2 regions of the Microbacterium sp. AG157 genome follow, and region 1 is predicted to be linked to the other one. Evidence: predicted binding sites of a transcription regulator. Region 1 holds the regulator's gene; the other holds the start of a gene.
What was found. The regulator HspR, encoded in region 1, represses chaperone genes until heat shock. The targets are predictions, from matches to a motif close to AAGTTGAGTCNNNNNGACTCAACTT.

Region 1 (3,400 bases):
CTCAACGACCCCGAGCAGCGCGAGGAGTACGACCAGATCCGGGCCATGGGCTCGGGGGCGCGCTTCTCGGCTCCCGGGGCCGGGGGCGGGGGCGGCTTCGACGACGTCTTCAGCCGTTTCGGCCAGGGGCGGCAGGCGCCGTCGGGCGGCTTCGACGACTTCTTCACGATGTTCGACCAGCAGGGCGGCGGCTTCGGCTCCGGCCGGTTCGGTCAGACGACCGGAGGGTTCCGCGGCTTCGGCGGCCCGCAGAAGGGCGCCGACGTCACCGCGCGGACGACGCTCGACTTCGTCACCGCGGCCAAGGGCGAGACCATCACCCTCGCGGGTGAAGACAACGTGCCGTTCAAAGTGAAGATCCCGGCGGGCGTCTCGGACGGGCAGAAGATCCGTCTGCGCGGACGGGGGCGCAAGTCGCCCGACGGCGGCGAGAGCGGCGACATCGTCGTGACCGTCGCGGTGCGTCCGCACCCGGTGTTCACGAGAGACGGACTCAACCTCCGCCTCACCGTGCCGGTCACTTTCACCGAGGCGGCGCTGGGCGCGACCATCGAGGTGCCGACGCTGGGGGGCGACCCCGTCCGCCTGCGCGTCGCCCCCGGAACACCGTCCGGCCGCGTGCTCCGCGTCAAGGGACGGGGGATCGAGACCGCGAAGGGCTCCGGCGACCTGCTCGCCGAGGTCCAGGTCGCGGTTCCCACTCATCTCGACGACGCCGCCCGCGAGGCCCTCGAGCGGTTCCACGAGCTCGAGCCCAAAGAGAACCCCCGCGCCGACCTGATGGCCAAGGCGCGATAACACCGCGCGCGTCGCCGCGGTTCTCGGCATCCGATACGACAGGATGCCGAGAACCCGGCACGCCGTCCGGCACGACGAAAGAGGTGAAGACGTGTCCGAGAGAGAGATCGACGAAGACGCCCCGATCTTCGCCATCGCCGCGGCCGCCGAGCTGTCGAACATGCACCCGCAGACTCTGCGACAGTACGACCGGCTCGGTCTCGTCGTGCCCGCGCGCACCCAGGGCGGGTCGCGCCGGTACTCCAGCCGACACGTGCAACAGTTGCGCGAGGTCGCCCGTCTTTCCGGCGAGGGGATGAGCCTGCCGGCGATCGCCCGCCTGCTCGCCCTCGAGGAGCGGGTGCACGAGCTCGCCCGCCGCGTGAACGACCTCGAACGTCAGCTCACGGTCGAGCGGCAATCCCGCCCCGGGGCCCGTGTCTTCGCGGCCGGTGCGACGGGATCGGTCGTCACGCTCCGCCACGGAGCCCGCGTGCGCCGCGCCACCGACATCGTGCTCTGGCGCCCGCGTGGCCCGCACGACGACTGAGACGTCGTCTTTTCGTCCGGGCTTCAGAGAGCCCGTTCCGCGTCGACTTGCGCGCCGATCTCCGCGCGCGTCCGTGTCGCGGATCCAACGCCTCTTCCCGGTGACAGCGCCGTGCCTCAGGCCGGGTCGAGCCGCAGCACCGTCGGGGATTCGCCGAGCTTCAGGTCGTCGACCACGCGGATTGTGCGCGCCACCTCGTCGACCGACGAGATGATCGTGCCGAAGCGCTCGCGGTCCGCGCACACGGCCGTCACCGTGACGAAGTGCGAACCCGTGTCCCACGTGTAGGTGGCGAAGGGCGGGGTCTTCGGATCGCTCGGGAGCGGCATCGCGAGCTTCTCGCCCACGCCGAGGTGCGGGTTTCGGAACGACTCGGTGTCGTCGTACTCCATCGGCATCATGGCGCGCGCCGTGCGCAGCTGGGGCGTGGCCTCTTGCAGCTGCGCCATGACGACGAGCAGCTCGGGGTCGCTCTTCCAGACCCACACGAGCACGCGCCCGGCCGCGCGGCGCATGAGCAGGGGCGCCGCCTGACTGAGGATCCAGGCGAAGGCGCCGCCGCCCGGCTTCGGCGTGGCGCCGGTGGCCTGATTGGCCTGGCTCAGCAGCATGCCGATGGCGGCCTTCCGGTGGCGGCGGCCACGGAATCCGAGGGAACCCGTCACGGGAACCCAGAGGTCGGCGGGGGCGTCGGCCTGCAGTCGGGACATGGGTCCAGCCTAGAAGGCATCCATGCTTGTCATCTGGTGAAACATGTATTTTACTGGACGGCATTAAGGAGGGTCATGGCCGAGAACCCCACCCGCACCGTCGATCGGGCTCTGTCGCTGCTCGCGACCGTCTGCAATGACGGGCCGCTGACTCTGGCGGATGCCGCGCGGGCGGCGGGGCTGTCGGCCAGCACCGCCCTGCGCCTCCTGCGCACTCTCGAAGCGCAGGAGTTCGTCCGGCGCTCCGACGACGGTCGCTACGCGGCCGGCGCGCGCATGATTCAGCTGGGCGCGCGAGCCCTATCGAATGACTCGCTCGTCTCCCTCGCCGAGTCCGCCCTGGCGCGGGTCGTGGCCCAGACCGGCGAATCGACCTACCTCGCCGTGCGCGGCGCGGGCGACACCGCGCTCTACGTCGCGATCGTCGAGGGCACCCACTCGATCCGGCACGCGAGTTGGGTCGGACGCACCATTCCGCTGCACGGCTCCGCCGCCGGAGCGGTGCTCGCCGGAGAGACCGGCCTCGAAGGCTACGTCGTCGTCACCCAGGGCGTCGAAGACGACATCACCGCGATCGCCGCACCGGTCGTCGTGGGTGGGCGGGTCGTGGCATCCCTCTCCGTCGTTGTCCCCAGTTACCGCACCACCGCAGCCAAGACCGCCGAGATCGGGCGCTTGCTCCTCGTGGAGAGCCGCTCGATCGGTGCGGTATCCGACCTCGAGGGAGAGAGAACGACATGACTGGACCACGGGAGATCCGCGCGCCGCGAGGGACGACGCTGACAGCGAAGAGCTGGCAGACCGAGGCCCCGCTGCGGATGCTCATGAACAACCTCGACCCCGAGGTCGCGGAACGGCCCGAAGACCTCATCGTCTACGGCGGAACGGGAAAGGCCGCCCGCAACTGGGCGAGCTACGACGCGATCGTCGCGACCCTCGCCGACCTCGACGACGACGAGACACTGCTGGTGCAGTCGGGCAAGCCCGTGGGGGTGTTCCGCACGAACGTGTGGGCACCGCGCGTGCTTCTGGCCAACTCCAACCTCGTCGGCGACTGGGCCACCTGGCCGGAGTTCCGCCGCCTCGAGGCCGAGGGGCTCATGATGTACGGCCAGATGACGGCCGGCTCGTGGATCTACATCGGCACGCAGGGCATCCTGCAGGGCACGTACGAGACGTTCGGCGCCGTGGCGCGCAAGCGTTTCGGCGGCACGCTCGCCGGGACCCTCACCGTCACGGGCGGCTGCGGCGGCATGGGCGGTGCTCAGCCCCTGTCGGTCACCCTCAACGGCGGCGTCGTGCTCATCGTCGACGTCGATGAGACGCGGCTCCGCCGCCGCCAGGGCAAGCGCTACCTCGACGA
Region 2 (3,400 bases), on a different contig from region 1:
CGACGTGCTCATCCCGCGCACGTCGACGAAGACGGACTGGGAGATCGAGCTCGGTGTCGTGATCGGCACCACCGCGCGCTATCTCTCCTCCCCCGACGACGCTCTCGCGTACGTGGCCGGGTACGTCGTCTCGCACGATGTATCGGAGCGGGAGTTCCAGCTCGAGCGCGGCGGGCAGTGGGACAAGGGCAAGAGCTGCGAGACGTTCAACCCGCTCGGGCCCGACCTGGTGCCGGCGACCGACGTCGCCGACCCGCAAGCACTGGGCCTCCGGCTGTGGGTGAACGGCGTCGAGCGGCAGAACGGCTCGACGGCGTCGCAGATCTTCTCCGTCGCGCACGTCGTCTGGTACCTCTCGCAGTTCATGGTGCTGCGTCCCGGCGACCTGGTGAACACGGGAACGCCCGCGGGGGTCGCCCTCGGGATGCCCGACACGCCGTACCTTCGCGCCGGCGACGTCGTGGAGCTCGAGATCGACGGCCTCGGCCGCGCTCGTCAGACGATGGTGCAGGCATGAGCACCGAGGAGTTCCGCGGGCTGGCCGTGGTCGTCACCGGCGGAGCATCGGGCATCGGGCTCGCGACCGCGACGGCCTTCGCCGCCCGCGGGGCGCACGTCGCCGTTCTCGATCTCGTCACCGACGGTCTCGACGACGATCTGGCCGGCTTCCACGCCGACGTGACCGACCGGCAGTCGGTGGATGCCGCGATGGCGGCCGTCGCAGAAAGATTCGGCGGGGTCGACGTCTTGGTGAACAGCGCCGGGGTGAGCTGCGTCGGAACCGTCGAGGAGGCGACCGAGGCCGACTGGGACCGCGTGCTCGACATCAACGTGCGCGGCACGGCCCGTGCCTGCGCCGCAGCGCTGCCGTACCTCACGCACTCGGAGCACGCGTCGATCGTCAACGTGTGCTCGATCGGGGCCATGAACGGTCTGCCCCGGCGCGCCGTCTACAACGCCTCGAAGGGTGCGATCCTCTCGCTCACCTACGCGATGGCCACCGACCATGTGCGCGAGGGCGTGCGGGTGAATTGCGTGAGCCCCGGCACCGTCTCGACGCCCTTCGTCGAGCGGATGCTGCAAGACTTCCCCGACCCCGTGGCCGAGCGCGCCGCTCTCGACGCCCGCCAGGCGACGGGGCGGATGGTCACGCCCGCCGAAGTCGCCGGCGCGATCATGTATCTCGCGAGTCCGAGCGCGGGCTCGACGACCGGCACCGCGCTCGAGGTCGACGGGGGCGTGACGCATCTGCGGGTGCGGCCGCAGTAGGCGAGCTCAGGCGACGACCAGCTGCGCGGCGAGGAGCAGCGCCGCCAACATGGTCAATCGGAACACCGCCCGCCCGGGCGGCCGCACGAACACCAGCGCCACGGCGCCGACCGCGACCGCTGCGACCGCGGCGAGGAAGACGACGCCGGCGATCGTGGCATCCGTGCCGGCGAACACGGCGACCGCTCCGACGACGATCCCGCACGCGGCGATCACCGTAGACGCCCGCGCTCCCAGACGGTGCGGAAGTCCGCGCACCCCGGTGCGCCGGTCGTCGTCGAGGTCGCGCACGACATTCGTCAGGTGGACGGCGGCTCCGAGGGCCGCCCCCGCGAGAGATGCCCACCACGCGGCGAGCGCGGGCGGCGAGAGACTCAGGGTCGCGAACGAGGGGAAGAACCCGAAGCTCACGACGAAGGGCACGATCGACAGCGGCGTCGATTTGAGACCCGCGTTGTACGCCCAGGCGGATGCGAGCGCGACGGCGTGGGCGGCCACGAGAGCCGGTCCGAGGGGCAGCGACAGGGCGATGGCGAGGATCGCGGATGCCACGGCCACCCCGAGCGCGCGCTCCGGCGTCACCGCTCCCCCGGCGATCGGCTTGTCGGTACGACCGACCGCCGCGTCGCGCGCGCCGTCGATCGCGTCGTTCGAGAGCCCGACGGAGACCTGACCGGCGAAGACGGCGACGACGAGCACCGCCAAGCGCCACGGCTCGACGCCCGCCGCGATGCCGAGGGCCAGCGCGAGGACGGTGACCACGAGGGTCGGGCCCGGGTGGGTGGCACCCCAGAGCGAGCGCACGAGGGGCGGCTCGACCGCGGCATCCGTCACCCCCCGACGCTACCGCGCCGAGGGCGGGATCGGCCGCGCGCCCGAGGTCGGACCGACCGCTGTCGAGATCGCACGCGCGTTCGCCTCTTGGCACTCTGTCCACCCGAGTGCTAATCTCGTCGCAGTTGAGTCGCCTCGGCTCAACTTCAGAACCTCGGGATGCCAGATCCCGGACGATCGAAAAGGAGAACGACCATGGCCACCTACGACCCCTTCCGCGACCTCGACCGCCTCGCGTCGACGCTCCTCGACGCCCGCCGCGGCGGTGGTCCGCGACGGATGCCGATGGACCTCTATCGCGACGGCGACCACTACGTCCTGGCCGCCGACCTGCCCGGCGTCGACCCCGGCTCGGTCGACATCGACGTCGACGGTCAGCTGCTGACGATCCGCGCCGAGCGCACCCTGGGCTCGGGCGAGGGGGTGAAGTGGATCACCCGCGAGCGCGAGACGGCCTCGTTCGTCCGCCAGCTCAATCTCGGCCAGGGCATCGACACCGACGGCATCAGCGCGTCGTACCGCAACGGCGTGCTCTCCGTGACGATTCCGGTCAGCGAGAAGGCGAAGCCGCGCCGCATCGCCGTCTCGACCGACGACGGCGACGGCGTCATCGAGGCGCACGAGAGCACCCCTCAGCCCATCGAGCAGTAGGGCACGAGCCGCGAGCGCGGCCCGGCCGCGCCGCCGCGCTCTGCCTCCGCTTCGGGACCATCGGCGCGGCGCCCGCGGCACCATGCCCCGGGCGCCGCGATCGGGCCCGGGGCATGGCGGAGGGGTCAGAGGTCTTCGGGGGCGAGGTCGCCCTGGCCCTCTTCGCCGAGTTCGACCACGCCCGGGTCCTCTCCCTGCGAGTCGGTCCCGGTGGATTCGGGATGGATGTCCTCGAGCGGGATGTCGCTGTCGTCCGCGGGAATCTCGGCCGGATCGGCACCCGTGGCGGTCGCCGGGTTGATATCGGCCGGGTCCGCCCCCTCGTCGAGGGCGTTCGTGGCGTCCCACTCCGCCTGGGCGGGGTCGAGCGCGGGGTCGGGCTCGATGGACGTGTCGCCGTCGCGAAGGGGCTGCACGGCGGCGATGCCCGCGTCGGCGGCCGGGTTCGTCGCGTCGGGGGTCGGGTCGATCGAAGCGTCGCTCATGAGGGGTCCTTTCGTGGCACGCGCGTCACCGCCGGGAACGGCGGTCTTCTCATCCAACGGGGCGCTCCGCCTCGAGCCCCGGGCCTTGACACGTGCATCCCCGCTTTCGTACGAGCACCGCGAGCGAAGCCGTCTCGGACGCCCCCGGTCGACGAGGGGCC

Region 2: a site for HspR is predicted at 2,226-2,250, ahead of DEU35_RS08065 (Hsp20/alpha crystallin family protein). Genes of this name have one in related genera too.

The regions. Positions count from the first base shown of each region.
Region 1 covers NZ_QRDK01000003.1:377,475-380,874, reverse strand. The annotation lists gene DEU35_RS11050 (DnaJ C-terminal domain-containing protein) at 1-798, shown strand, start outside; gene DEU35_RS11045 (heat shock protein transcriptional repressor HspR) at 890-1,327, shown strand; gene DEU35_RS11040 (hypothetical protein) at 1,444-2,037, opposite strand; gene DEU35_RS11035 (IclR family transcriptional regulator) at 2,113-2,778, shown strand; gene hutU (urocanate hydratase) at 2,775-3,400, shown strand, end outside.
Region 2 covers NZ_QRDK01000002.1:476,387-479,786, forward strand. The annotation lists gene DEU35_RS08050 (fumarylacetoacetate hydrolase family protein) at 1-517, shown strand, start outside; gene DEU35_RS08055 (SDR family NAD(P)-dependent oxidoreductase) at 514-1,269, shown strand; gene DEU35_RS08060 (UbiA family prenyltransferase) at 1,276-2,103, opposite strand; gene DEU35_RS08065 (Hsp20/alpha crystallin family protein) at 2,299-2,754, shown strand; gene DEU35_RS08070 (sugar ABC transporter ATPase) at 2,880-3,239, opposite strand.